Regions from separate parts of the Hominilimicola sp. genome, predicted to be linked through region 2. Evidence: predicted binding sites of a transcription regulator. Region 2 holds the regulator's gene; the other holds the start of a gene.
The links. Region 2 encodes Rex, which represses fermentation and respiration genes when NADH is low (regulators of the CRP and FNR family bind a similar motif). Its sites were predicted from a motif close to ATTGTTAANNNNTTAACAAT; they were not measured.
Positions count from the first base shown of each region.

Region 1: adhE (bifunctional acetaldehyde-CoA/alcohol dehydrogenase) is a predicted target of Rex. The motif match lies at 13,198-13,217, and genes of this name have one in related genera.

Region 1 covers NZ_JBKVWU010000021.1:794-25,318, forward strand. The annotation lists gene ACLTU0_RS04095 (MBOAT family O-acyltransferase) at 1-614, opposite strand, end outside; gene ACLTU0_RS04100 (DUF4358 domain-containing protein) at 633-1,079, opposite strand; gene ACLTU0_RS04105 (GDSL-type esterase/lipase family protein) at 1,101-1,922, opposite strand; gene ACLTU0_RS04110 (glycosyltransferase family 2 protein) at 2,012-3,022, opposite strand; gene ACLTU0_RS04115 (CDP-glycerol glycerophosphotransferase family protein) at 3,025-4,209, opposite strand; gene panD (aspartate 1-decarboxylase) at 4,234-4,617, opposite strand; gene panC (pantoate--beta-alanine ligase) at 4,632-5,471, opposite strand; gene panB (3-methyl-2-oxobutanoate hydroxymethyltransferase) at 5,473-6,309, opposite strand; gene ACLTU0_RS04135 (Rossmann-like and DUF2520 domain-containing protein) at 6,306-7,115, opposite strand; tRNA gene ACLTU0_RS04140 (tRNA-Leu) at 7,259-7,347, opposite strand; gene ACLTU0_RS04145 (peptidylprolyl isomerase) at 7,467-8,462, opposite strand; gene ACLTU0_RS04150 (hypothetical protein) at 8,689-9,693, opposite strand; gene ACLTU0_RS04155 (zinc ribbon domain-containing protein) at 9,698-10,165, opposite strand; gene adhE (bifunctional acetaldehyde-CoA/alcohol dehydrogenase) at 10,413-12,998, opposite strand; gene ACLTU0_RS04165 (TrkA family potassium uptake protein) at 13,334-13,990, opposite strand; gene ACLTU0_RS04170 (TrkH family potassium uptake protein) at 14,012-15,364, opposite strand; gene ACLTU0_RS04175 (TrkH family potassium uptake protein) at 15,440-16,882, opposite strand; gene trkA (Trk system potassium transporter TrkA) at 16,903-18,255, opposite strand; gene ACLTU0_RS04185 (NAD(P)H-dependent glycerol-3-phosphate dehydrogenase) at 18,252-19,241, opposite strand; gene plsY (glycerol-3-phosphate 1-O-acyltransferase PlsY) at 19,238-19,885, opposite strand; gene der (ribosome biogenesis GTPase Der) at 19,898-21,223, opposite strand; gene ACLTU0_RS04200 (DUF512 domain-containing protein) at 21,236-22,555, opposite strand; gene ACLTU0_RS04205 (OB-fold protein) at 22,666-23,919, opposite strand; gene ACLTU0_RS04210 (EamA family transporter) at 24,028-24,525, opposite strand, start outside.
Region 2 covers NZ_JBKVWU010000100.1:531-7,848, forward strand. The annotation lists gene uvrB (excinuclease ABC subunit UvrB) at 1-1,554, opposite strand, end outside; gene ACLTU0_RS09280 (Asp23/Gls24 family envelope stress response protein) at 1,575-2,390, opposite strand; gene ACLTU0_RS09285 (redox-sensing transcriptional repressor Rex) at 2,403-3,041, opposite strand; gene ACLTU0_RS09290 (alpha/beta hydrolase) at 3,199-3,996, opposite strand; gene ACLTU0_RS09295 (DUF4340 domain-containing protein) at 3,999-5,378, opposite strand; gene ACLTU0_RS09300 (Gldg family protein) at 5,375-6,781, opposite strand; gene ACLTU0_RS09305 (ABC-2 transporter permease) at 6,793-7,318, opposite strand, start outside.

The sequences.
Region 1 (24,525 bases), on a different contig from region 2:
TTTGCAATAAGAACTTTCTTCGCCAACCCAACTGCAAACAACTTTATACCGTCGGCAAACTGCGATATGTTTTCACGTCTTTCATCAAGCATTTTCGCAATGTCTGTATATCTTACAATCGGCCCTGCTATTAGCTGTGGAAAAAATGAAACATACGTTCCGAACGACACAAGGCTTTTTTGTGCTTTAGTGTCCCCTCGGTATACATCAATCGTATACGATAACGTCTGGAATGTATAGAATGAAATTCCTATCGGCAACGGTAAATTGATTTTTGGCATAAAGCTAAACGGCGGAATTGCTCTCAATATATCAGTGACAAATCCCGTATATTTAAACACCGCCAAAAGTCCTAAACTAATTACAAGCGACAAAACCAAAAACGTTTTTTTACGTTTTTGGTTATCGCGGTATTTTTCTATCAGCAGTCCGAATATATAATTCGACACGACAGAAACAATCATTATTAAAATAAAAACAGGCTCTCCCCAACCGTAAAATACAAGATTGGCCAAGAGTAAAAATGCATTTCTGAATTTTCTCGGCACAATATAGTATACCGCCAAAACTATCGGCAGAAACACGAACAAAAATAATAAACTTGAAAAGTACACTACCTACACCCTTTCAAATTATTTTGTATATTGGTCAATTATGCTCTGTACGCTTGATGAGTCCTCGCTTACGCATACGATAACGTAATCACCGACAGTTTCAACAACGCAGTCGTCAAGCTTTGACACTTCATTCGGTGCATAGCTTGTGTATGTTGTTTTTTGTGTTTCAATATGTTGTTCGGCTTTTTCTTTCACTGATTCCGTATCTGATGTTTTAAATATTGTAATTTCATCAACAACCGCCGGTGTACCTGTATATGACACACATTCTTCAACTTCGCCGTCTGAAATCATATATCTCTTTTCAGCAATATCCGATGAAACCTCCGTAAGCTGTTCCGCAAATTTACCGTCACTCGACAATGCCGACGCAAGCTCATTTATATCAACAGCCTTACCTCCGCAGCCTGCAAGCGATACGCACATCATAACTGCCGCCAAACCCAAAACTAATTTTTTCATCTCATATATCCTCTCTTCTGATTATTTTATATTATTTTGTATATAAACCAAGCACTTTTTATAATAATCTTCTCCGAAATGAATACCGTCACTCGCCACTCCGTCAGGCAAATTGCCGTCCTCGCCTACAACGGCACTGTATACGTCCGCATAGACAACACCTTTGCTCTCGGCAAGTTTCTTTATCAATTCATTGTATTTAACTATTTGCTCGTTATTTGTATTATCCACGTTATTGTCCGATACCTCTTTGGTTACCGGGGTTATCGCAAACAAATATATTTTTGCCGTACTCTGATATGACTTTGCTTTGTCAATAAGTGCACCGTACTGCTCTACAAATGTATCCGAATTAGCCCAACCAAGTTCGTTTTCACCGAATATCATAAATATTTTATTGTACTTCTTGCCGTTGTTAAGTTCTTCAATAACAGGCACTGTACCCGTTGATGTGGATTTCGTCATTGCGTCATTGACATTCAAACCGATTCTCGCAAAATAATCCGCACCTTCTACAAGGCTGTAATTCATCATTCCGTCTACGAACGAATTACCGATGAACGCCGAATTTTGATAATAATTTTGGTCAATATCCGATGAATTTGATTTTTGTGCCGGTGCAGTTGTCGGCGTCTGCGTTGACATAGCCGCAAGCTCCTCCTGTCTTTTCTGCTCCGCCCTTTGCGATACGGACGACACGCACCCTTTAATTGCGAATATAACAAGAGCTGCGATTATAATTGCAACTGCAAATACAAATACTCTGCGAATTAAAAATTTACGTCTGCGTTGTTCACGCAAACGCTTTCTTCTGATCATTTCAAGACGTTCTTTCTGATTCAAAATTCTCTCCCCTTAATTTATACATCAATAAAGTGGCACTATAAAATAGTACCACTGTTTTATTCTTTAGTCAATAGCTTGTGTCAAATTCAGTCGAATTTATGTTTCAAAATATGAAGCACAATTCTTACATAAATCGCTCTGTAATTTTTCTTTTTCATACTCTTAAAAATCGGATGGTTGATTTCTATACCGTCACAAGATATATCGTCCATAAAAATATCCGTTATTTCTTTTAACCTCGCATACCTTGCATTGCGGTTTAATTTCAAGTTCGGATTAAACAAAAAGCAGAAACTTCCGAATGTTTTATGAAAATAATCGTCATAAATTCTCTGCAAAACGTCCTTGTTATTTCTGTTCCAGCTTAAAACAATGTCCTTAACGTACATTGTAGACTGTCTTGACGTATCAAAAATATCAAAGCGATACTTATCCCAAAATCTTTTATATGAGTTTACATAGTATCTGCAAAGTACATCGCCGGTCATATAAAAACTGTCTATACAGTTTACATACCTTGCGACAAAAACATCGTCCTCGCTTTTTCTGAGCTTAGGAAACTCAATACCGTTTTTTCTGATTATATCGGTCTTGTATAGCTTAAACCAAGCCGCCCCTTGAATACCGCGTTCGCCGTACATAAACATATGCTCATAATAATCTTTTCGTGCATCTTCGCCTGTACGTTTAAGTCCGTCAGCCTTTTTGACAGTGCGGAAAACCTTTTCACCGTCAAACATAGAAAAACTGCACACAACAAGGTCGGTATTTTCATTTTCCATATAACGGACAAATTTTTCTATCGCATTTTTTTCAAGATAATCGTCTATATCAAAGAAATATATATAATCGCCCGTTGCTTTTCTAAGTGCCAGATTTCTTGCCGCACCGGGTCCTTCGTTGTTTTTGCCGAATACCGCAATACGTCTGTCCTTATCCGCCTCGGCAAGGCATTTCATATAACTTCCGTCTTTTGAACCGTCGTCAATTATTATAATTTCAAGATTTTCATATGTCTGTTCCGTTATACACTTAATTCCGCTTTCAACCCACTCTTCCATATTGTATACGGGAATTATGATACTTACTTTTTTCATACTCAACCTCTGTCGCAAATTTCTTTTATAGCCTCAAAATTACGTTGTGAATTATTTTCATCTCTAAGCGTAAAGAATTTATCAATTCTTTTTCTGTACTTATCATCAAGCACGCAACCGTTTTCAAGTATTCTGTCAAGTTCGTCTATAACGTCATTTTCATCATACAAAATTTCACCGAAACCGTCACGTTCATAGTCGAAATAACCTTCTTCGTAATGCTGTTGTCTGAATGACTCTTTGTCAAACTGATAGAAAATCATAGGTTTTTCCATATATCCGTAATCAAAAAACACGCTTGAAAAATCGGTTATAAGAACGTCCGATTTAATAAGTAAATTTTGCACCGTACTGTCATTGAACGTAACAATCTTAACTTGCTCGCCGCCTTTAAACGTATCAATAAATCTCTGAAACTCAATATGAGGATAGAAAAGCAATTCATAATTGTATTTTTCAAGAACGTTTTTTAATTTTTCACTTGCAAGAAAATTTGAATACACCTTGTAATATTCGCTTTTTACAAATTCTTTTTTGTCAGCCCCTTGAAGATTGTATCGCCAAGTCGGCATAAGCAAAACTTTTTTTGTCGGCTGTTCATTTTTATACAGTGCGTCATAACGGCACAAACCAAGCATTTGCACAACGCTATCCTTATATCCGTACAAGTTCTTGACATACTCGTATTCAGGCTTTGCCGAACACACAAACAAATCCAAATTCACATTATTGTTATACAAATATGTAAGGTTATCCTTGATGATACCGTGCTGTAAAAATATCTTTTTGCCCTTTATAATACCCTTTTTATCAGCCTTAACAAAAAAATCTATGTACGGTGTGTAACCCATAATATGTGTACTGATTTTTACTTTTGACAGCACAAGCGAAATGTAATGTTCAAAACTGTTATGATTTATAATTCTGCCGAGTTTTTCCACACGTTCTCTGTCAGCGGAATCTTTCGTTATTGCGTAAGCAATATTGATTTCGGGATGATTTGCGGTAATGTACTTGAACAAATAATACGCATTATCCCTTGCGTCAATTCCGCGCTCCGCTATAAGCCATAAATCCTTATACTTTTCTTTGTTTTTCGCAAAAGGTGCGACAATTACCGCCGCACCGTATTTTACGAAACAGGAAATATAATCCTTTGACTTCTTTATAAATGTATGCAAATTCATATATATCCCTCCAATATGCAAAGATTACTTTATTTCTCCGTGTTTTTCATACTGCGTGATTTGCGACACCTTGTTGTCGTCATCAACAAATACAACTGTCGGCCTGTGTTCTTTTGCCTCGTCCGCCGTCATATTGCAGTATGCCATAATAATAACTTTATCACCCTTTTGAACACATCTTGCCGCCGCACCGTTAAGGCATATAACGCCCGAATTTTCTTCTCCGGCTATTGTATACGTTTCAAAGCGCTGACCGTTGTTTACATCAACTATCTGCACCTTTTCATATTCAAGTATACCGGACGCTTTCAAAAGTGCCGTATCAATCGTTATACTTCCGACATAATCAAGTTCTGCCTGTGTAACGGTTGCACGATGTATCTTACCTTTAAGCATTGTTAATTCCATTGCTTATTTTCTCCTTACTCCATTATAAAATTATCTATTAAACGTGTTTTTCCGATATATACCGCCATTGCGCAAAGGAGCGGCTTTTGTACTTTTTCAAGTGTTTCAAGCTGATTGAAGTCAACCATTTCCACATAGTCAATCTTTGCAAGAGGTTCTTTTCCAATCTCCGCTTTGATTGCCAAAATAATTGTCTTTACGTCTGTTTCGCCGTCTGCAATCATCTTCTTGCCGATTTCAAGCGAACGTGAAAGGCATAGTGCCGCCTTGCGTTCGTCTGCGTTTAGATATGTGTTTCTTGAACTCTTTGCCAAGCCGTCATTTTCACGAATTATAGGACAACCGACTATTTCAATATCAAAGTTCAAGTCCTTAACCATCTTCTTTATAACGCATAACTGCTGTGCGTCCTTTTGACCGAAATATGCTCTGTCAGGCTGAACGATATTGAACAGCTTACTTACAACAGTACACACACCTGAAAAATGAATAGGTCTTGTTTTACCGCAAAGTACCTTTGTAATCTTGTTCATATCAACAAATGTAAGTGCATTGTCATACATTTCATCAGCTTCAGGATTAAATATAATTGACGCACCCGCACTTTCGCAAAGTTTCGCATCCGCATTAATATCTCTCGGATAACTTTCAAAATCCTCGTTAGGACCGAACTGTGTAGGATTTACAAAATCACTTACAACAACTCTGTCATTTTCCTTTACCGCACGCTCTATAAGGCTTTTATGTCCTTCGTGAAGATAACCCATTGTTGGAACAAGACCAACCGTAAGTCCTTCCTTTTTCCATGCTTTAACTGTTTTCCTTACTTCATCTATTGTTTTTACTATCTGCATTTTATTCTTCCTCCGTTATTTGTTTCATAACTTCTTCACTCATTTTAAACGAATTTTCCTCTTTTGGGAATGTACCGTTTTTCACTTCGCTGCAATATTCCTTAAAGCAATTTTTCATACTCTCGCCCAATTCACCGTATTTCTTTACAAACTTCGGTGTAAAATCGGAATACATTCCAAGCATATCCTGATATACAAGCACTTGACCGTCACAGCCGTTGCCCGCACCGATTCCTATTGTAGGAATTGAAAGAATTTCCGTTATGTATGTTGCAAGCGGTGTCGGTACACATTCCAAAACAACCGCAAATGCGCCGGCTCTTTCAACCGCTTTTGCGTCATCTATAATTCGTTTTGCGTCATCTATATTTTTGCCCTGAACCTTAAAGCCGCCGAACGCGTTGACCGATTGAGGCGTCATTCCGATATGACCGACAACAGGAATAGACGCGTCTACGATTTTTCTTATATGTTCCTCAAATTTAACTCCGCCCTCAAGTTTAACCGCGTCGGCATGACCTTCTTTTATGAGTCTGCCTGCGTTCACAACTGCGTCATACACAGATGTTTGATACGACATAAACGGCATATCCGTTACGACAAGTGCATTTTTTGCACCTCTTGCAACGATTTTACTGTGATGTATCATATCATCCATTGTCACAGACAATGTACTGTCATATCCCATAATAACCATACCAAGCGAATCGCCTACAAGTATTGAATCAACGCCTGCCTCGTCCTCAAGTTTTGCCGTTGTGTAATCATAAGCTGTAAGCATTGTAATTTTTTCACCGTCAGTTTTCTTATTTTTAAAGGTTACTGTTGTGTTTTTCATTCTATTCCTCCGTTTTTCATATCAAATATAACATTTGTCAGTTCTTTGTATAACTCTCTTGTTCTTTCATCAAGCACTTCAATATGTTTTTCAACAGTCGCCATATCCCCTCTTGCCGCAGGTCCTGTGATTGCTTTTTCACAACCGACTTTAAGTATATTGTCCATATTGCACTTCATCAGTGTTGACAGTGCACTCTCACTTTCCGACTTTGAAAAACCGCACTCCTGTAAAAGCTCCGTTGCCTTATAGCAAACCGATACGACAAAATTTGACGCAAAACACGCCGCCGCATGGTATTTGGCTTTATTTTCCGGTGTAATAATCTTAAATCTGTTACCGCATAATGAAAGAATTTCTGAAACAGTATCAACTGCTTTTCCGCCACCTTCGACAGTAAAAAAAGCGTTTGATATTGCATTTAATGACGTATGCTTGCTGTTAAATGCCAGCATCGGATGAACACTGCAAACATTTTCACTGTCTGCACCTTTAAAAATTTCACTTGACACAGAGCCGCTGCAATGACATATAATTTTCTCTTTTAAATTCATATCCTTGATTTTGTTCCAAATCGTTTGGATATTATCATCATTTGTAGTTATAAAAATTATGTCACTATTATTTATAAGCTTTTCACGGCTGTAAAGCTCAAAATCTTCTGTATTGTTACTTCGTGACGAGAAACCGATTACATTTACGCCCTTGCTTCTGAAATAGTAAGCCAGACTCATACCGCATTTTCCCGCTCCGATAAATCCTATTGCGTTTATATTATCACCTCCGATAATATCACCGCAACGCACTAAATGTCAGGTGCAATTTTCTTCCGAAATACCGCCCATCAGTTTTATTTTATCATATTTTGTTTTGTATTACAATATTATTTCACTAATTAATATTATATTTTTTCAACAAAAAATGACTTAGAACAAAGTTCTAAGTCATTTGGTGCCGATGACCGGGGTCGAACCGGTACGGGAATTTCTTCCCACGGGATTTTAAGTCCCGGGCGTCTGCCAGTTCCGCCACATCGGCATACTTGTCAACAACATATGAAATTATACCATACTTTTTGACATTAGTCAAGACTTTTGTACGAAAAAAGATTAAAAAAGCAAGTCTGTTTTTATAACAGACTTGCTTGATTTGTCATTTTATTTAGCCTCTGTTGTAGGTTCCGCCTCTGTTGTAGGTTCCGGCGTATCCTTTGGCTGAATAACCATTTTATCAATCTTATCTTGGTTTACCTCTACCTTGATACCCAATTCTTCAGCTTTCTTTTCAAGAGCCTCTTCTTGTTTCTTTGAAGTGACTGCCGACTGAACTGCTGATTTATTGTTTTCCAAATACTCACCAAACTTTGAATCCGATTCGTCTATCGGTAATCTTTTTATGATGTGATAACCGTAATCTGATTTACACATTGTGATTTCGCCCGGCTCGATTGACTTTGTCGCATCTTCAAATTCAGAAACCATTTCACCGTCTGTAAAGAAGTATCCGTCTTGATTTGATTCCATACCCGGGTCTTCATTGTATTCCTTTATAAGTGCATCGAAATCTTCACCGTTCTTTGCTCTTTCAAGAATTTCGTTTGCTTTCTTTTCAGCCTCTGCAAGCTTGTCTTCATCAAGATCTGCACCTGTCGTCATATCCTTTGTTGAAATAAGAATATGCTTTGCTCTTAAATAATTATCTACGAAATACTGCTTAACTTCATCATCTGTCGGTTCTGCAACGTCAAGCTGATCCATTATCTGCTTTGAATATGTTGATGCCGAAATAATTGTTTCCATTATATCATCATCAACACCGTACTTTTTAAGCAACTTATCGCCGGCTTTTTTACCGCCCTGTTGAGCCTTAAAATTTGAAATAGTGCTTTTAACTTGTTTAGCCTCATCGTCGGTTAGAGTTATATCCATTGCCTTTGCAACTTCTTTTAGAAGATATTCTTGCTTTAGATTATCAACTGCGGTGTCTACGTCCTCTGTACCCATTCCGTAATTTGCGAAGAAATTAACCGCACCTTCCGTAATATTAGTATCGCCTATTTTCATAACAGTTTGACCGTTTCCCGAACAACCTGCAAGCAACATTGCACCAATCAATGATACACTTGCTATTTTTCCAAATCTGCCAAAATTCATAATTATATTCCATAGCCTTTCTGCCCACAATTATTCTATTCTAACGCTTATCAGCGGGCAGATAAGTCGTTATATTCGTTATATGTTTAACACATACAACACATATTAGTATATTCCTTATTGACGTTTATGTCAATAGATTTAAAAAATTGTTTACAAAAAGGCCATAATTTTCTATCAAAAAAGACCATAATTTACTTATGATCTTTTCATGTATCATTCAATTTTATGAAAGCATTAATACAACTTCAAGCACAATCACAATTGCACTTAAAATGCTAAGCACGGTTACACCGAGAACGCATTTCTTTTTAAGTTTTACAAAACTCGATTCAAGTTCTGAAATTGTATTTTTTGTATTAAGTTGTGTATTTTTCAAATCGAACACACTGTCATTAAGTTTTGAAATCGAATTAAATGCTTGTTTAACTTCCGAAACACTTTTCGCTATTTCATCAACCGAATTTTTGATCTCGGAATAATTATCCTTATGTTCTTTCATTCTTTCGTTATCTTGAACATCAATAATATTCAACTTTTCCGAAATATCTTTAATCTTCGATTTCAAGCCGTCAATATCCTCTGACACATTTTGAATTTTGCTTTCAACATCATCAAATCTGTCTGACATTTCAGATACAGAAACAACGCTTTCGCGAATGTTATCAAGCTTATTGTCAATCTTTTCAACCGAATTTTTAACGGTATTCTTAACTTTTTCCTTTATACCGCTTTCGTCAACGGCATTTTTAATATCTTCCTTAATATCCTCTGCCGTTTTTACAACCTTTTCAAAAGAATTATCTTTCTTTTTTTCTTCTTTTTCGTTTTCAGCCTCAGTTGTATTTTCGGCTTCTTTTTTAGCTTTAAATTCATCAACCTTGCTTACAACCGTGTCTTTAAACTTTCTTGCACCGTTTTCAATGTCACCGGCTTTTTTCTTGAATTTATCGATAACACTTTGAATATTAATCGTTTCGTTCAAATTAATTCTTTGAGTGTTTTCAACAGGCTCTGCATCGGCATCATTATCTGTTTTTACATCGACATTTTTCAAAAATTCTTCATATTCCTCGTCAGTGCCTGTGTAAAAAGCGTCCTGACCGTCATATGATTCTATGTTCATTCCCTTTTTATCCATCTTGTCACCCTTATTTCCGTGAAATTTCTTAGCTATATCTCTGCCCTTTTCATAGGCATAATCAAAAAACTTATCAAATCTACCGGACATATAATTAATCCTCTTCTGTTTCAGGTTTTTTAGCGTTTATTATAACAACTTCATCATCGTCATAACTGTCTGTATCGTCTGAATTTACGTTGTAAATTCTTTCACCGCACTTTGAGCAGTACACATCATCAGAATGATTATACGCACCGCATTTCGGACACTTTACGTTTTCTTTAAGCTGATAAAGCTGTTCTTTAAGCTCGTTAACTTCCTCCGTCATAGCGTCGATTTTAGCGAACTTTTCTTCCATATCGTCAATCACTTCGCCTGTTGATTTATAATTTTCATATACAGACTTTCCAATTTCGGTATAGATGTCCTTAATTTTGCTTTTCGTTTCGCTTATTGAAAACTTTAATTTTGTTTGGTTTACTATGTTGTTTGTTTTCTCAATGACTGTTTTTGTCACCTGCACCGCGCTGTCCTTAGCTTTGTTTGCGTGTTCCTTTATTTTATCAAATACTTCTTCCATTTTAAAATCGCTCCTTCCTAATTTATTATATGCCGATTAAATTAATTATTTATATTATAACATAAAATGAGTGCTTTTATATGACATTTTCATTATTTTTTCGTTTCACAACAAATTCTGACATTACGTTATTTTGAATAAAAAGGAAAAGGGGCTACCTTTCGGTAACCCCCGTTGATTGATTATGGAATACAGAACTTTATATTCCGCAATCAATTATATACCTATTTCCGATAAATTTCAACAATTAGTTTACACCTTTATAAGCGTCTATCATAATCTGTTCAATTTCCTTAACAAGCGGCAACTTCGGATTTGCAGTTGTACACTGATCCTCAAAAGCCTTGTTTGCAATGTCAGGAACATTTCTCATATAAGTTTCTTCATCAATTCCGCATTCAGAGAATGACAACGGCTCATTAACTTCTTTCATAAGGTCTATAACCGCATTTATAAGGCTCTGTACGCCCTCCTCTGTTGTTTTTGCAGGAAGTCCCAAGAATGCTGCGATTTCAGCATACTTTTCATCTGCAATGAACTTCTTATACTTAGGGAATGACACAAACTTTGAAGGTGTTGACGCATTATACTTAATTACGTGCGGCAACAATACTGCATTTGCTCTGCCGTGAGGAACGTGATACTCACCGCCGATTTTATGAGCGATTGAGTGATTTAGTCCCAAGAATGCGTTTGTAAATGCCATACCTGCCATACAACTTGCATTGTGCATTTTTTCTCTTGCCTCTGCGTCCTCAGCACCGTTCTTGTATGCTCTCGGAAGATACTTGAATACAAGCTGAATAGCTTTCATTGCAAGACCGTCTGTGTAATCCGACGCCATTACAGATACATATGCCTCAAGTGCGTGTGTAAGCACGTCAAGACCTGTGTCGGCAGTTGCTGATTTCGGAAGTGACATTACAAACTGCGGGTCGATAATCGCAATATTCGGTGTTAGTTCGTAGTCTGCAAGAGGATACTTCATATTATTCTTCTTATCAGAAATAACCGCAAAACTTGTTACTTCACTACCTGTACCGGAAGTTGTCGGAATAGCTACAAGTTGTGCCTTATTACCCATCTTAGGGAACTTAAACGCACGTTTTCTTATATCAAGGAAACGAAGTCTCAGTGAATTAAAGTCTACATCAGGGTGTTCATAGAACAGCCACATACCCTTTGCGGCGTCCATTGCACTGCCTCCGCCAAGTGCGATAATTACGTCAGGCTTAAATTCGTCCATCATCTGTGCACCGCGTTTTACTGTTTCGATTGACGGGTCAGGCTCTACATCTGAGAAAATTTCACAATGAACGTGCTCCGTTCTCTTTCTTAGGTAATACAAAATCTTATCTACATAACCAAGAGAAACCATACCCGGGTCTGTTACGATAAATGCACGAGTGATATTCGGCATTTTTTCAAGGTACTGAATTGAATTATGCTCAAAATAAATCTTATCCGGAACTTTAAACCACTGCATATTTACTCTCCTCTTAGCCACTCTCTTCTGATTTATAAGGTTCACCGTTGTAACGTTACCGCTGACACTGTTACCGCCGTAGCTACCGCAGCCAAGTGTAAGTGACGGCATATTTGTATTATAAATGTCACCGATTGCACCGTGTGATGACGGTGAATTTACGATAAGACGGCTTGCTTTCATTGTTGCAGCATACTTTTGAATTACATCTTCATCATTTGCGTGAATAACAGCCGAGTGTCCCATACCGTGGAACATAACCATTTCTTCTGCTCTGTCGATTCCTTCTTCTGTTGAATCAACGATAAAGTATGCAAGTACCGGACTCAACTTTTCTCTTGAAAGCGGATATTCAGGACCTACGCCGTCAAGTTTTGCAAGAAGAATTTTCGTACCCTCAGGAACTTTCACTCCCGCTTGCTCCGCAATCCATGTTGCAGGCTTACCTACAATTACAGGGTTTACAGCACCCTTTTCACTGTCGATGCAGTAATCGCTAAGCTTTTTAATTTCGTCAGGCTTTGCAAAGTAGCAGCCGTATTTCTTCATAAGTTTTTCAAATTTCGGTGCGATTGCCTTATCTACGATTGCGGCTTGTTCAGACGCACAAATCATACCGTTGTCGAATGTTTTTGAAAGGATAAGGTCGTTAACCGCTTGTTCAAGGTCAGCACTCTTATGAATGTAGCAAGGTACGTTACCCGGACCGACGCCAAGTGCAGGCTTACCTGTTGAGTATGCCGCCTTAACCATTCCGCTGCCGCCTGTTGCAAGAACTGTTGCAACACCCGGATGATTCATAAGTGCGTTTGTTGCCTCGATTGATGGGTATTCAATCCACTGTATACAGTTTTCAGGCGCACCTGCCGCAACTGCCGCGTCAAGAACTATCTTAGCAGCCGCCGCACTGCATTTTTGAGCGCCCGGATGGAAACCGAAAATAATAGGGTTTCTTGACTTAACGGAAATCAAAGCCTTAAACATTGTTGTCGATGTAGGGTTTGTAACAGGTGTAACACCACATACAACGCCTACAGGCTCTGCTATAATTTCGTAATCTTCAAGGTCGTTTTCAGCAATAACACCAACTGTTTTTTCATTCTTGATTGAATGATAAACATATTCTGTTGCAAACATATTCTTGGTTATTTTGTCCTCATACACGCCTCTGCCTGTTTCCTCAACAGCCATCTTTGCAAGCTCCATATGCTTGTCAAGACCTGCAAGAGTCATTGCCTTTACGATTGTGTCAATCTGTTCTTGATTAAGTGCCATAAATTCGTCCAAAGCCTTTTGTGCTTTTGCAACGTAGCCGTCAATCATTTCATTTACGTTAATCTCTGCCATAATAATTCCATAGCCTTTCTGCCTACGGGTTGTTAGTTTTTCTTTGCATCTTATTGTAGGCTGATAAGATGTTTTTACAGAAGACTCTGTTTTGACATAGTATGAAATCTTCCGAATTTTTATTATTGACTTTGTTTATTTAGATTGATAAATTTTTATCGTTATTTATTTATCAATCTTTACAACACTATTATATGAGATTGTTAAACTTTTGTCAATAGTTTTTTTGATATTTTTATTCTTTGTAAGTTTTTCATATATAATTCATTACTTTCTTGTTTAAAACAAACAAAAAAAGTATTGCATTTTCAGCAATACTTTTTATATACAGTCTTTTATATACTTTCCAATCTGTTTATCGACTCGGTATCTCCTACAAGCACGACAATATCGGTATCTTTAAATTTGTATTCGGGTTCAGGTGAAATATTCACCTTACCGCCGTTATTACTCTTTATCGCAACAATATTTACGTTATATTTTTTACGAACAGACAATTCCATAATGCTCTTGCCTATCCATGTGTTCGGTACAACAGCGTCCACAATACTGTATTCGTCCGACAATTCGATTATATCAAGCAATCTGTCAGAAACAAGTTCTATTGCGGCTTTAATGCCTGCCTCCTGTTCGGGAATTATAACATTATCCGCACCGACTTTTTTCAGTACGGTTTTGTGCATATTATCCTTTGCTTTACAGACAACCTGCTTAACTCCCATATCTTTTAGTGCAAGAGTTGTAAGTACGCTGTCCGTTATATCGTCACCGCCGATACACACGATTGCACAATCCGAGTTTTTCACTCCAAGTTGTTTTAACAAGCTTTCGTCTTTTGCGTCGGTACAAGCCGCTCTTGTTACCAAATTTGCAATAGCGTTTATTTTATCCATATTTTTGTCTATCGCAAGCACTTCATAACCCATATTAAAAAGTTGCGTTGCAACAGATGTTCCGAATCTGCCCAATCCTATTACTGTAAAAGTTTTCATAACAAATCCTTAGCCTTTCTGCTATCCGACAATGAAATTACATTCCGGATACCTTATATCATTAGTTTTTCTGATGCGAGTCATAAACACAACGCTTATAGTCATAATGCCCACTCTGCCGAAGAACATATATACAATAAGCAAAATCTTTGTAAATGTGGACGCGCTCCCCGATACACCGACCGAAAGACCGACCGTACTGTATGCCGACGCCACTTCGTATATCGAATTTATCAAATCTTGATTATCAATATAACTTATAAGCACCGAACCGCCCACAACAAGCACAAGCCACAATACAAGCAATGCCATTGCTTGAAGAATAGTCGTGTGTGCAATTCTTCTGCCGTGAATAACAACATCAGATTTGCCACGCAATACGGAAATCAAAGTCATTATTACAAGTACAGCCGTTCCGAGCTTTACGCCGCCCGCAGTCGAGCCTGAAGCGCCACCTATCATCATAAGCACCGTTCCCCAAGCCTTTGACAAGTCGGTTAAATTATTCTGTATAAGTGCGTCAAATCCGGCCGTTCTTGTTGTGACCGACTGAAAGAATGACGCCAATATTTTCTGACCGACACTTTCAGCACCGATTGTATTTATGTTGCCGTATTCAAGAATGAAATACACAAATGTACCCACGACAATAAAAAATATCTGTGCCAAAATTATTACTTTTGAATACACGTTAAGTTTTTTCCACGATTTTTTTGCGATAATATCCTCCCACACAATAAAACCCAATCCGCCTATGGCAACAAGTATCGCAAGCGTACAAAGTACAAGCGGATCGTGTCTGTATGAAAGCATACTTTTTCCGTCACCGATTATATCAAATCCCGCATTGCAAAATGCCGATACGGAATGAAATATACTAAACCACATTCCTTTAAAAAATCCGTATTTCGGTACAAAACGTATTGAAAGCACTATCGCGCCCAACAATTCTATAATTCCCGTTATATGCAAAACGTGCTTTGCAAGTTTGACTATTCCCTCAAGGCTTTCCGTACCCATTGTCTGTGCTATAAGCATTCTGTTTCTAAGTCCGATTTGTCGGTTTGAAACTATAAACACAATACAAAGTATCGTCATAAATCCCAAACCGCCGAGCTGAATTAAAAACAGTATCACCGCTTGTCCGAACAAGCTGAAATATGCACCGACATTTATAAGCGTAAGTCCTGTTACGCAAGTTGCGGACGTTGTTGTAAACAGTGCCGACAAAAACGGCGTCACAACTCTTTCTTTTGACGAAATCGGCAACATTAAAAGTAATGCTCCGACAAGGATAATCAACGCAAATCCAAACGAAATACGTCTTGCCGTATTTATTCTTTTGTGAAATAAAAATTTTCTGATAATATTCATATTTATTTGCTTTCTCCAAAAAATACTCAAAAATCACATCTTCCGATGTGATTTTCGGAGCTGTCGTCAGGCTCTTTAAGTTCGTTTCCACGCATACGGCGAAAACAATATAAGTATCGGATAAAATTCAAGTCTGCCTACAAGCATACCTATTGACATCACTATTTTTGACAATGCCGAAAAATCGGCAAAACTGCCTGTCGGGCCTACCAATCCCAATCCCGGACCAATGTTGTTCATAGTCGCAATTACGGCAGTAACCGTTGTTGTGAAGTCCTTATTATCAAAGCTGATAAGGAGAATTGACACAGCCGCAAACAACATATATACAACGAAATATCCCAACACACCGTTTACGATATTCTTTTCAACCGTTTTGCCGTCAACCTTAACCGAAAATACACTTCGCGGACTTACCGCCTTTTTTATTGAGTGAGTGGCTGTTTTCATAAGTATAATAAATCTTGTAACTTTCATACCGCCGCTTGTTGAGCCTGCACACGCGCCGACTACCATCAATAGTACAAGTATAATCTGCGAAAGCATAGGCCAACGAACAAAGTCGGCAGTTGAATATCCCGTCGTTGTCATAATTGACGACACTTGGAAAAATGAATATCTGAATGCTCTGCCAAATCCGTGATACACAGGCATAATATTAAGTGCAATAATTACCGTCGCACCTATCATCATTCCTATATACCACTTAACTTCGTCATTACTCTTTATCTGTGAGAATTTTCTTGCAATTATCAAGAAATACACGTTAAAATTCAATCCGAACAACATCATAAATATACCGATAACATAATCGATATATGCACTGTTATAATACGCAACGGAACTATTCTTTATTCCGAAACCACCTGTACCGGCTGTGCCGAATGTATGGAGCAAGCTGTCAAATACAGGCATACCGCCGAACAGCAAAAGCACAAATTCAATGACCGTAAGTGCTATATATATTCCGTAAAGTATTCTAAGTGAAAACTGCCATCTGCTTGCAAGTTTGCCTACAACAGGTCCCGGCATTTCCGCTCTCATCATATGAGTTGTTCTTGTATCCTTTGACGAAAAAATTGCCATTGCAAACGCAAGTACACCCATACCGCCGAGCCAATGGGTAAAACTTCGCCAAAAAAGCAAGCTCTTGTCAAGCGCCTCGACATTTGTAAGTATAGATGAACCGGTTGTTGTAAAACCTGACACCGTTTCAAAAAAACTGTCCACAAAACTTGGTATCTGACCGCTGATATAAAACGGCAGACAACCGATTATTGATATTACAATCCAGCCTATCGCAACGATAAACATTCCGTCACGTCCGTAAAGGCTTTTATTTTTCGGTGCTTTTGCAGATACACAAAGTCCGATTAATACGGATATTACTATCGGTATTACATACGCCAAAGCTATTGACTCACCGTAAAACAAAGACAATCCCAAAGGTGCAAGCATTGTTGCCGCAACGGCTACAAGTATTCGTCCTACGGAATATGCTATCATCCTATAATTCATATCTTTTCCTTTCGTAACCGCTATGCAAGTATATCGCCGAGTGTGGTAATATGATGTGTTGTCACAATCACAACAGTATCACCGACTTCAAGTTTACTCTCACCGTCCGGCAGTATAATCTTGTTATTTCTGAGAATTGCCGCAATCAAAACATTACGTTTCATCTTAATCTGTGAAAGCGATTTTGAAGTAAGCTCGGATTCTCTTGTAACTCTGAATTCCATAGCTTCGGCTTTATTGTTTACTATTCGGTAAAGAGTTCTCATTTCCGTATCCTTTGCCGATTTCATTGCTCTTGCGTAACCGATTATAATATTCGCGGTTATGTTTTTAGGCGTAACGATACTGTACACGCCTGTGTTTTCCATAAGCTCCGCAAACGAAAGACGGTTTACCTTTGTTACAATCTTATCGACAAATCTTGACTGCGAATACATTGATATAATCATATTTTCTTCGTCAATACCCGTCAGTGCAACAAGCGAATCAACTCTGTCAATGCCCTCTTGTGCAAGAACGTGCTTATCCGTTCCGTCGGCACACACAATATCCGCTTTCGGCAAATGCTCGGTCAATTCCTTACATCTGTTCATATTGTGTTCTATAATTTTAACCCTTATGCCGCTTTCAAGAAGCTGTTTCGCAAGATAAAACGATATTCTTCCGCCGCCGATTATAATTGCGGTTTTAACCTTTGTGTTTATAACACCTATCTCACGCATAAATTTCGCAACATCTCTGTGAGATGCGGTTATGTGAAGTTTATCTCCGCTTTCGATAACAAAATCACCGTTCGGAATATACACCTCGTTACCGCGTTGCACCGCACATATAAGAAGTTTTATCTTAAACTTTTTGTATATCTCAAAAATAGCTTTTCCGCAAAGTGCGTTATCCGAACTGATGTTAAATTCAATAAGTTCAATTCTGCCTTTTGCGAAAGTTTCTGTTTTGATTGCGGCAGGAAAACGAAGTATTCTCGATATTTCGCAAGCAGTTGCGTATTCGGGATTTACTATAAGATTTATTCCGAGAGCGTTACGCATAAAATCAAGCTGTTTAAAATATTCTCTGTTTCTCACTCTTGCAACACATCTGCCCGCACCGAGTTTTTTAGCCATAACGGTACAAAGTGCGTTAAATTCGTCATTTTCCGTAACAGCAATAAATATGTCTGCCTTGTTAGCCTCCGCCTCGCGCAAAGCTTCAAGGTCAGTACCGCTCCCGCATACGCACCTTACATCATAATCATCTTGAATTCGGTCGCAGATTTCACTTTTAATATCAATAAGAACTACGTCATCGCCCTCATAATTAAAATCCTCTACAAGCTTTCTTCCGACCTTACCGCCGCCTACTACGATTACATTCATTTTTCTTCTCTTTTCTCCCGCGTCATAAGCAATAATACCGCTTCTCTTGCATTTCTGCCATTGTACAAAATATTATAAGCTTCTTCAACAATAGGCATTTCAACATTATATTTGTGTGCCATTTCATATGCCGCCGTTGCGGTGTTTACACCCTCAACAACCATATGAACGCTTTCCAAAGTTTCCTTTAAACTCTTGCCTTGACCCAAAAGTATTCCGGCACGTCTGTTTCTCGAATGCATACTTGTGCAAGTTACAATCAAATCACCTACACCGCTAAGTCCCATAAATGTCTTTTCATTTGCACCCATAGCCTTGCCGAGTCTTGCAATTTCAGCAAGACCTCTTGTCATAAGTGCCGCTTTTGTATTGTCGCCGTAACCAAGTCCGTCACTTATTCCCGCACAAAGTGCGATAACGTTTTTAAGTGCTCCGCCAAGTTCAACACCGATTATATCGGTTGAAGTGTACACTCTGAACATATCGCCCATAAACACGTCTTGAATAAATTTAGCCGTATCAATATGCTCCGACGCAACAACATTTGTTGTAGGAAGTCCTCTTGAAACCTCTTCTGCGTGTGACGGGCCGCTCATAACAGATATATCCGCCTGCGGAATTTCTTCTTTATACACCTGTGAAAGACGTAAAAGTGTACCTTCTTCAAGTCCCTTTGATATATTTACTATTTTCTGTCCCTCTTTAACGTGCGGCGAAAGCTGTTTCGCCGTTGTTCTCGTTGCCGGTGACGGTGCGGCTGTTATAATAAGCTCCGCTCCGTCTGTACATTCAGCCATATCGTGACTGCAATAAATTGTATCCGGAAATTTCACTCCCGGCAAAAATTCTTTGTTTTCTCTGTCTTTTTTCAGTCTGTCCGTTTCTTCCTGTATCCACGACCATAAATATACATTATGTCCTCTTGAAGATAAAAGTATCGCTATGGCAGTTCCCCAACCGCCTGAGCCAATTACTGCAATTTTCATTTTACTTCTCCTTTTTTTGCTCCAAGTTTGTTTTCCGTACCGCTAAGTAATCTCTTTATATTTGCATGATGTCTTGCTATTAAAAGTCCGCCGATAATAACAACGCACACAAGCTGAATTGCATCAACGTTCTTTGTAACAATCATTTTAACGATTTCTATAACTATGTACATTGCACCGCCCAAGATTGAACCGAGCGATACATACCTTGTTACTGCCATAACCGCTATTGCAACAACAGCCACAATAAGTCCGACTTTCCAGTCAAGCATTAACACAACGCCCAGCGAAGTCGCAACGCCTTTGCCGCCTTTAAATCCGAAGTAAAGCGGAAAATTATGACCGAGAATTACGCATACACCTGCGATATAGCTTATAACAGGATATATTTCATCTGTACCCGCAATATTTTTTACAAATCTTGATAAAAGTATCACGACTATGCCTTTTAACACGTCAAGCAACAGTGTTATAACACCCATTTTCTTGCCGTATGTTCTTAGCATATTCGTTGCGCCCGCATTTCCCGAACCGCTTTCACGGATATCCTTACCGCTCAGCATTTTTGAAAGCAGTATAGAAAAATTAACCGAACCGATTAAATATGATACTATTGCCGTCAGGGCAATTATTAAATATGTCATAACTATCTCCCATTACATCTTCTTTTCATTTTTCTCTCTTACGATAAACTTTATAGGTGTTCCCTCAAAACCAAATGCCTCACGCACTTGATTTTCGATAAATCTCAAATATGAATAGTGGAACAAATCCTTCGAATTTGCGAACAAAATAAATGTCGGCGGTGCTGTTGCGGCCTGTGTACCGTAATAAACCTTTAAACGTCTGCCCTTGTCTGATGGCGGCTGTTGCTTTGCCATTGCTTCGTTTAAGACGTCGTTAAGCATACCGGTTGTAATTCTTCTCTTGTGCTGCTCATTTACTTTCTTGATAAGTTCCAAAAGCTTGTCAACTCTCTGACCTGTCTTTGCACTGATGAATATAATTTCCGCATACGACATAAACGCAAATTCTTCACGCACACGCATTGTAAAGTTTTTCATAGTCTTTGTGTCTTTAGAAACAATATCCCACTTATTAACCGCAAAAATACAAGCCTTACCCTGCTCGTGAGCATAGCCGGCAACCTTTGTGTCCTGTTCTGTAATACCCTCGTTTGCGTCAATCATAATAACGCACACGTCACTTCTGTCAACCGCCGCAAGCGAACGTACAACACTGTAACGCTCTACGTTTTCGTCAATTTTACCGCGTTTTCTCATACCGGCGGTATCTATAAACAAATACTTGTCGCCGTTCTTTTCGTAATGTGAGTCGATTGCGTCACGCGTTGTTCCTGCGATGTTACTTACAATAACTCTGTCCTCACCCAAAATTTTATTTATAAGCGACGACTTACCTGCATTAGGTTTACCGATTACCGCAACTTTAATTTCGTCCTCGTCATCTGACGTATCTGCGTCCTCAGGGAACAAGTGAGTAACTTCGTCAAGCAAATCACCTACACCCAAACCGTGAGTTGATGAAATAGCAATCGGATCGCCAAGTCCCAAATTATAAAACTCATAAAATTCAAACGGCGGATCGCCTGTATTGTCAACCTTGTTTACGGCAAGCACAATCTTTTTCTTCGCCTTTAAAAGCATTTGTGCAACGTCCTGGTCGTTTGCCGTAACACCGTCCTTTACGTTTGTCATAAGCACAACAACGTCTGCCATTTCAATGGCAAGCTGTGCCTGACGGCGCATTTGTACAAGGATTTCGTCCTTTGACGCAGGCTCGATACCGCCTGTGTCGATAAGCGTAAAGTGCTTATCAAGCCACACTGCATCAGAATAAATTCTGTCACGCGTTACACCCGGTGTGTCCTCTACTATACTTATTCTCTTTCCTGTTATCTTATTAAACAGAGTCGATTTTCCGACGTTCGGTCTGCCGACTATCGCTACCAATGGTTTCATATTCTTCTCCTTTTAAAATTCAAGTTCTTCTCCCAAGATTTTCTCAATAAATTCATATCCGTCATTTATGACAGGCTCTATCTTCACATTCAACGCTTCTTCAACGTCTGATACAGTCAAATCATCAAGAAAAATCCCGTCTTCATCTCTCAGCATACTGTGCGGAATAAGCATTATATCCCCTATAGGCTTGTCTTTAAGCTGGTCGATTATATCTCCGCCCGTGACAAGTCCCGAAACGTTTACGCCTCCGCCGAAAAAGTTGTTTTTTATCGCATAAACAGTTATCTTTACGTCTGTCTTTTCCATAAGACGTTCCGACAAACCCGTTATAAAAGATGCCGCCGCCTCACCTGTTACAAGAGTTACATTTCTGTCATACTTTTTGTTTTTCACAAGTTTAATTGCCGAATCAAATTCTTCTGCCATACTGGCAATCAATCCTACACCGTTTTCAAGCTGCGGAAAACCCTCATACACTTCTGCGTCAGGTATAGGCAATTCCGCATTCAAATAAAATTCGTCAGAAAGATAAATTAGCCTTGTTCCAAGTTTATCATACAGTTTTTTCTGCCAAGTCTCAACTTGCTTTATTGTTTGTGCGGAAGTTTCCTTTGTAAACGGTTTCAGCGGATAAAGTCCGTCACGATAGCGTGTAAGACCGACAGGAACGATTGATACACTGTTTACATTCGGGAACAGTGCCGCCAGTTCGGATATTGACCTGTCAAGTTCCTTGCCGTCATTAATTTCGGGACAAAGCACTATCTGACAGTTCATATAAATATTATTAGCCGCAAACTTTTTCATTATGTCATAGCACTTACCCGCAAAACGATTATTCAGCATTTTACATCTAAGTTCGGGATTGGTTGCCTGAACCGATACGTTAATCGGCGAGACACGCATTTTTATAAGTCTGTCTATTTCTTCGTCTGACATATTCGTAAGCGTTACATAGTTTCCCTGCAAAAACGATAATCTCGTATCATCATCTTTAAAATAAACCGTTTCACGCATACCTTTAGGCAACTGATCTATAAAACAGAATATACACTTATTTCGACAACTTTGTGCCTCGTCAATAAGTCCCTCTTCAAATTCAATACCTATATCGTCGTAATCATTTTCAACCGTTATAACTTCGGTAGTACCGTCCTTTTTCAGTATTTCGAGAGTAACTTCATATTCGGCTGTAAGATAGCGATATTCCAGTATATCGTGAAAATCGTGTCCGTTAATGCTTATCAGCTTATCCCCGACTTCAATTCCGGCATCTTCCGCGATTGAATACGGTTCTATATATTTAATTGTGGTATTAACTTTTCTCATATTTTTATCTCCGCATTATTATCCAATATGTATTATTACACAAACACAGAAAAAAATCAAGGTATTTGGCAAAAATAAAGACAGCATACGCTGTCTTTATCAAAATTTATTTAATTTACTAAAACACAATCATTTAAAATTGCACTTCCAAGACTTCGTCCTGAACATCTTCCTAAAACAGTTATAGTTTGTCCTTGCGAAACATTGGTGATTTGCGACTTGCCTTCAGAAGAAAAATATGCCGTTACACCGTCTGCCACATATCCCGCCATAAGATTTACATATGCCGTTCCCAAGAAGAAAGTTTTGTCTATATTATAAACAGTACCCGTTACCAAAAGCATTTTACCTTTATATTTGTTTTCCGCACCAACATTATTTGTGTTGAATTCCTCATATAAAGTAGATGCATTTACTTTTATAGCCTCATCAATGGCTTTTTGTCTTGCCGCTGCCGCCTCTTGTTCAGCTTTTGCTTTCGCCTCTGCCACTTTCGTTTCCGAAGTTGATTTTATCGTTTCGACTTCCTTTTTTTCTTCCTCTTTCAAGTTCATTTTCAGCAATTCATCTGCCTCGTTAAGTGAACTGTCAAAGTTTCCGGCATTAAAATTATCTCTTATATTTTTTAATTTTTCGTCAATCAATTTTCTTTCTTCTATAGCGGCTTGTGCCTTATCCTTAAATTCATCAATATTTTTACTTATACCGTACTTCTGATAAACTCCCGATATTTGACCGACTTTTTCAACAACAGCCTCATTATTGCCTTTGTCAAATTCGCCCTTTATTTCAACATATGCAGACGCCACTTTTTTAATTTCGTCCACTTGACTTATCTGTGACTGTGTAAGTTTGTTTTTCTTTAATTCATCACATTTGCCGATTATGTCCGAAACCTTTGTCACATCAGAAAAAAGTTTTGTAACTTCTTCTATTTGTGTATCATTCTTTTTTATTTCTTCGTTGCGTTTTTCATAATCAATATTTAATTGGTTGATTTCCGATTTTGTAGGATATTCGGTAGTTACATTTTTCAAGTTCGCAACAACAGATGATAACGTTTGCATATCATCTCTAATTAACGCGTCCTTACCGCTCTCATATGTACGCAAATTTTGATATTGAGACAGTGTTTTACCCTTAATCTTTTTTATCTTTGAATAATATGTAATTGCCGCTTGATAATTTCCTTTTCCGCAATTATAATTGCCCATAATAAAATTTCTGTTTGCAAACACGATTATTGCGGCAATCAATATAATTGCAATAGGTATAATTATCGCTAATTTCTTTTTATCAAATACCTTTACCCTTTCAATAACTTTATCCTTTACTTCCACAACATTTTCTGAATTAGTATCCATATCTGTTCTCCCCTTTCACGTATTGCTTTTAGTATTCTTATATATACTACATATTAGAATACATATATAATATCATAATATATACAATATTGTCAAGTTAAAGAAGAGTTAATCGTATTTTTCCGTCAAAATTACCCCTATAATAATCAAACCACCGCCGATATACTGCACCAATCCCATTGTTTCGCCCAAGAATATCGCACCGAGTATTATTGAAGTAATCGGCTCAAACGCCGATACTATTCCAGCAGTTGACGCACCCTCACAGCGTACTCCCACTTGAAAAAGCGGCACTGCTCCAAGCGTTATAATAAGTGATATAGCCACCGACAGTATCCATGCTTTATAATCCATTTTCTCAAACACCAAGCTATCAGTTGTCAAACCGAAAATATATGTGCCGATACTCATAATAATCATAAGATAAAACGTAAGTTTTATATAGTCCATTTCGTCAAGTTTGGAACGATACATATAAACGACATAAAAGCTATAAAATATTCCCGACAAAATCGCAAGTATCACGCCGATTTTATCGGCTGTATTATTAAGGTCAACAAACATAAACATTCCGAGCGTGACAAGCATAACCGCAAGAAGTTTTAT
Region 2 (7,318 bases):
TATCGCAACAAGTGCAACTTCGGGTATATCAAGTCCTTCTCTTAAAAGGTTAATTCCGACAAGTACATCAAATTCACCCATACGCAAATCTTTGATAATTTCCGCACGTTCGATTGTCGATATATCGGAGTGCATATAACGAACTTTAATACCTACACCGGTAAGATAATCGGTCAAATCCTCCGCCATACGTTTTGTAAGCGTTGTCACAAGCGTTCTAAAACCTTGTTCGGTACGCTTATTAATTTCACCGATAAGGTCATCAATTTGATTTTCGGTAGGTTTAATTGTTATTTTAGGGTCAAGAAGTCCTGTCGGTCTGATAACCTGTTCCGCAACAACCGTTGAATGTTCTTTTTCATAATCTGACGGTGTCGCGCTTGTGAATATTACCTGATTTAATCTATCTTCAAATTCTTCAAATTTCAAAGGTCTGTTATCAGCCGCACTCGGCAAACGGAAACCATATTTAATAAGCGTTTCCTTTCTGGCTCTGTCACCGTTATACATCGCACGCACCTGCGGTATTGTAACGTGTGACTCGTCTATAATCATAAGATAATCGTCAGGAAAATAGTCAAGCAACGTATACGGTGCACTTCCCGGAGCACGACCGCTTATATGTCTTGAATAGTTTTCTATACCTTGACAAAATCCTATTTCCTGCATCATTTCTATATCGTACATTGTACGCTGTTCAATTCTTTGTGCCTCGATAAGTAAATCACGTTCTTTGAAATACTTAACCTGTTCACGCATTTCAGCCTCTATTCCTGCAAGTGCCGCAATCATTTTTTCGTTGGTTGTAACATAGTGAGAGGCCGGAGATATAACTGCGTGTTGCCTTACACCTACAATTTCACCTGTAACTACGTTTACTTCGCAAATACGTTCTATTTCGTCGCCGAAAAACTCGACACGAATAGCGTTTTCACCGTTATTGGACGGAAATATTTCCACCACGTCACCTCTGACGCGAAACTTGTTTCTGACAAAGTTAATATCATTTCTTTCATATTGCATTGAAACAAGTTTTTTTAGAAGCTCATCTCTGTCTTTTACCATTCCTACACGCAAAGAAAGCATAAGATTTTTATAATCTTCAGGATCGCCCAAACCGTATATGCAAGATACACTTGCTACGATTATAACGTCCTTTCTTTCAAGCAAAGCAAATGTGGCACTGTGACGTAGTTTATCTATTTCATCATTGGTCAGTGAATTTTTCTCGATAAACGTATCGGTTTGCGGAATATATGCCTCTGGTTGATAATAATCGTAATACGACACGAAAAATTCAACACAGTTATTTGGAAAAAATTCTTTAAATTCACTGCAAAGCTGTGCGGCAAGGGTTTTATTATGAGCAAGTACAATGGTAGGTTTGTTCACTTGTGCAATGACATTTGCCATAGTGAAAGTTTTTCCCGAACCTGTTACACCGAGCAAAGTTTGGCATTTCTCGCCTTTTTTTATTCCGTCAACAAGTGTTTGAATTGCCTGCGGCTGATCTCCTTGTGGTTTAAATTCAGAAACAAGTTCAAATTTATCCATACAGCTCCCCTTCTTACTGGTTATTTCCTTAGATTTTTAACAAGTATATTTATTCTTCTTGCATTTATCGACGTATATTGTTCAACATTATTTCTGACTGCAAGCTGAATATTTTTACATACAGAAAAAATATCACAGCCATATTGTAAAATGACTGTCATATCTATATGTACACCGTGTCCTGTTTTTCTTAGGTTTATATTTTGCACCTTAATTAGTCCATTGATCTTTTGTGCCTCATGTATTGCTATTGAATTTATAACGTTATCTGAGATAATATAGTCACCCATATAACTGAATGTGGGTCTGACAATTGATTTATCAGCCTCGGCGGTTGTTATTTCCGAATCAAGATTTTTTTGAAATCTTCTTAACGGATGCAAGAAATATCCTGAAAATTCCTTCTTTATTTCAAATGTCGGAACAGGAATAACGTGTTTCCCTTCAACTGTACGCATTCTAAGTGCCATATTCATTTCTTCGGGTGTTGCAACATCCTCTATTCTTATAATTTGTTCAACCTCATGAACACCGATATTTTTAGCAATTTTATTTACCATTCCGTCAGATGTACCCAAAATCATAAGGCACTTAATCTTATTCCTTTTAAGAACTTTTTTTATTTCATTTACCTGCGACGGATTCATAAAAAGTGCGTGTTTAACAGACGCAATTTTTGTCGGTTCTTTTTTGGCAGATGTGCCGGCTATAACTTTTCCATGAGAAATAAGCAAGCCGTCATCAATTATAGCGTCAGCTCCGTATTGTTGCGAAACCATAACACTTCTGTAACTCTTTCCTGTTCCACTCGGACCTACAAATGCGATAACTCTCATAATTATAACACCTTAATTCTGATTTTGCTTGATTTTGTATGACAATGTCATAAGCGGATCTGAAAGGTGAACGTTTTCCACCGCTACGTCCTTATCGAATTTAAGTTCGGTATACGAAAAGTTCATAAGACCTTTAACTCCGCAATTAACTAATTTTTCAGCCGTTTCCATTACTGCCGCTTTCGGTACGGTAAGAATTCCGATGTCAACTCTATGCGAATTCAAAAATTCCTCAAGCTTATCTATTGACATAACTTCTATACCGTTGATTTTTGTACCAATTATATTAATGTCATTATCAAAAATGCCTACAAGTTTAAAGCCTCTTTTTTCAAACGTATCATGACTTGCCAATGCTCTGCCGAGATTACCGGCTCCGACTATAACAGTAGTATCTCCGTCATTAAGTCCTAATATGTCACCGATTTCGTTATAAAGATGTTCGACATTATAGCCGTATCCCTGCTGACCGAAACCGCCGAAATAGTTAAAATCCTGTCTGATTTGTGATGCAGTCACGTTCATTTTTACGCTAAGTGCATTTGAGGAAATACGCTTTATATCCTGCTTTAAAAGTTCGCCCAAATATCTGTAATAGCGTGGCAGACGTTTAACTACGACCGTAGGAACTTTCTTTTCATTTTCACTCATGTCCTCTAAACCCCTTGTTAATTATATAACATTTATTATATCACACTCATTTCGTTTTGTATAGTCTTTTTAAATGTATTTTTTTGTATTTTGACATTTTACACATATAAAAAAATGTCACAACAAGCCGATACTGACTTATTGTGACATTAGTTACTTAAATTAAATCATTAAGTTTTATCCATTTTTCAAGAGAATCTTTCCACTGTGCAACGTGCGGTATACTGTCTGCCAAGCCCAAGCCGTGAGAACCGATTGGGTATATGTGCATTTCATACGAAACTTGCACTTTGCTTAGTGCGTCGGCGTACATCAAAGAATTTTCTACCGGTACTGCCTGGTCTGATGATGTATGCCATATAAATGTAGGCGGTGTATTAGGTGTGACGTGTTTATAAAGCGACATAAGCTCTTTATCAGAATGTAATGCTCTTTCGCCTATCAAGTTTTGTCTTGAACCATCATGTCTGTATTCGAACATATCTATTACAGGGTAACACAAAATTGTCGCATTAGGCTTACAGCTTTCTTTATCTATTTCATCTGTATCTTCATACATTTTCTTATCATAATGAACAGAAACAGAGGCCGCCAAATGTCCGCCGGCACTTGAACCCATAACTGCAATTTTATCCTTATCAATGCCGTATTTGTCGGCGTAATATCTGACATATTTAACAGCACGCATTGCGTCACTTATTTCTGCCGGATGTTTGTACGGTGCAACTCTGTATTCAACCACAAATGCAGTAAGACCGATTGACTGCAACCACTTAGCATATGCAGTACCTTCGTGGTCGGCTCTTATTACATAGCCACCACCCGGAAAAATAATAACAGCACCTTTTGAATGTGCAGGATATGCCGTTATAGTCGGTTTTCTTACCGCTGTTTCATCAGCCTCTATAAATTCTTCGTTCCAATAAGGAATCACGTCATTCCATAAATTCTCCATAATTAATCTCCTTGCTTTTCCGGATTTTCACCATAAGTAGTGAATAAATCCATAAATTCATTAAGCTTACTTTTCTTGATTGTAAATTCTGTTTTACCGTTGCGGATTAAAGCACAGTACAAATCATCAATACTCTTAAATTCGATTTCTGTATCAGAACTGCTCTTGATACCTTTATATTTTATTTTCATAACGGTATCGCCGAGTGTTTCGTCTTTATATACTCCGTCAACCGCCAAACCGACAATGCTCTTGTATATTGCTTGTGTTATCTTTGTATCAACCTTTTGACCGTCAAGCACAAAAGTCATATCCGAATCGTTATGAGTTATATCAATCGTATGTTCTGCTCCGTTATACTCTACCGTTACACTCTTAACTTCCGAAATATCAACAAGTGCCTGCAATTTACTTACAATGTTGTATGACGAGTCATTCGCAAAAGATATAATGTCCGATGAAACTTTAAATACCTGTTCCTTATATTTTACATAAGTCATATCACCGTCTGTGCGACCAATTGTAAGTGTTTCGGTATATTCTTCGCCGTATTTGCCTGTTGAATTGTCGTAAGGCTTAACGGTTATCATTAAAACAGGCGACTTTTCACTGAAACCGCCGTCAGCATTTTCAATCGGTGTAGTAAGTGAAATTTCCTCTATCGGAGCAAGTATTTTGTTATCGATATAGTCATCATTGGCACCGCTCTGATACGGCTGTACCATTTCCCATACATTATTTGTGTTGTTATTTATATTGCTTAATATTCTGATTTCAATAGTTTCATCACTGCGGACAATTTTAATGTCATTAATATTGTCAATATTAATGCTGAAACGATTGAATTCTTTATAATAGCTGATAGGCTTTTTTAAAGTATCAACTTTAAAATCATATATTGTATAGACAGTATTATCGCCGTCTTTCATCACAAAATATTCTCCGAGTGTCGGACTTAAATCACCGATAATCATTTTATCAATCTGACCGTTTTTCTTTTCAACTGTAACAGTGACTTGTGGATTGTCAAGTCCGTATTGTGATAAATCAGCCGGATTTTCTTCAATCTTGTTTTTTGATGACAATGTTGAAATTGTACCGACAAGCGCACCGGCTTTTGAAGAATCTATTTCAGACGCATCCATATCATTTACGGACCATTCCGAATCGCCTATACTTTTTACTGTAATTGTACCGTTTTCACTCTCTGACTTTACAGATAAAATATCGGTTGTATCAGCTGAATAGATACTGTATAAATCATCGGTTGTATCAACATTATTATCTTTTGACGTGTCAATATTACTTATAACAATCGTTCCGACAATAAGCACTATAATCACTGACGCGGCTATAATTATGCTTTTCGTTGTTTTACTCATAGATTTCTCCTTTTTATCCAAATTACAAGTCCGATTATTAATACGGTAATCGGTATTATAATTACAACAAATGCAAAAATAATTGTTTGACCTAAATCAGATAATGTAATAACATTGTTTACAAGTGTTTTTTCATCTACAGTAAAGCTTTCTTCGTTACCTATCATAAAGTTGGTCAAATTCATAAAATAATCATAGTTTGCAAGTCCGTAATTATTTGTAAGTGTTGTTTCGTCTATGGTTAAAAGCATAGTATTTCCCGATACATAAACCGATGAGGCGTGTTTTGCATCTACCGAAAGTTCGCTGACCGGATATTCACCGTCCTGCTCGCCGCCGACTTTTGAAACATTTTCATAATTTGAAGTCGTGTATGCTTTTTCTGAACTTGTCAAAACAGGTGTAACAGATATATCGCCATTTGATTCAAATTCTTGAGTTATCAATCTTGAATATGGGAAATATGCCAAAGTTCTTTGATTGTCTATTATACTGTCGGTAAATTCATATGATTTTACGTTCGGCACGACAAGACTCATCGAACTTCCGCTCAACGAAACGGATTTTGATGTGTCTGTTTCAATTACAAGGTTATCGCTTACACCTATGCCCCATGATGACTTTAGATAGTCATACAAGTTAGTAAGATTTTTTGAATCTACATCAAGATAAACTTGTATATTACCGCCTTTTTGCAAATAAGAATCAAGTTTTGTGATTTCTTCTTTTGAAAAATCGGCCGTCGGTTTTGCAACAATCAACATATTTGCGTCTGACGGTATATCATCGGTCAATGTATTAACTTCTCCAACTTCAAAGTTTTCTGATTCAAGTTTAGTTTTTGCACCGTCAACAGCTATCTCATTATGTCCTTTTATTAGGTATGCCTTTTGTTGTGTTTTGCTTGATACATACTTTAGTGCCGAAGTTATTTTATTTTCAACATTAAGTGATGTATACTGTCCTGTTTGTGCATTTACTCCGTACAATTCAGTCATAGTATATGTTTTAAACTTATCTCCGCCGTCAACAATGACAGAATTTGATTGCAGACTTTTGCCGTCAGTAACGTATTTCTTGCCAAAAGTCGGGTTAGATGTCATATTAATATTTGTAACATTGATATTTTTATTTGCGGCGGCATATTTATCAAGCACCGTACGAATATTTCCGTCTTGTTCCGATTCACCGGCAAGAATATATATATCAACAGGAGTATCATAATTTTTAAGATACTCTTTTGTTTTATCTGAAAGTTCGTACATTTTATTTGACGTAAGGTCGATTTTTAAAGGTAATTTGTTGTTAAGCACGCTGACAAATACGTTTACAACAATAACCAAAACAACCGCTATTGCAATAGCAACGGAAGATACAAATTTATATTTTTTTACGTTATTCATTACATATCCTCCTATCTCATTCTGCGTCTTTCAAATACCATAACGGTAAAGAATAAGAACAGACTGGTGATGCTTAAATAATAAATTATCGGTTCAAAGTTAAGGATTCCGAGAGTAAAATCCGAAAATCTTTGTACAGGCGATAACCACAAAAGAATTTTTACAATTATTTCGTTTGAAACGTTTGACGCAACCGATCCTAAAAGCAATGTGAAAATCAATACACCGTAAGTGGCGATTGCAGCGACAATCTGACTTTCCGTAATAGATGACATAAACGCACCGATAGCAAGTATTGCCGAACATAGCAGTATAAAGCCGACATAACAGCTTATTGTTTCCGCAATCGGCAAATTACCCGTAAACGCTAATATAACAGGATAAATAAGTGTTATAAGCACACCTACCATAAATATTCCAAATGCCGCAAGATACTTACCGAAAACTATTTCTTTTGTAGATATAGGTGCGGTCAGTAATAATTGATCTGTCTTTTGCTTTCTGTCCTCTGAGAACAATCTCATTGTCAATAACGGC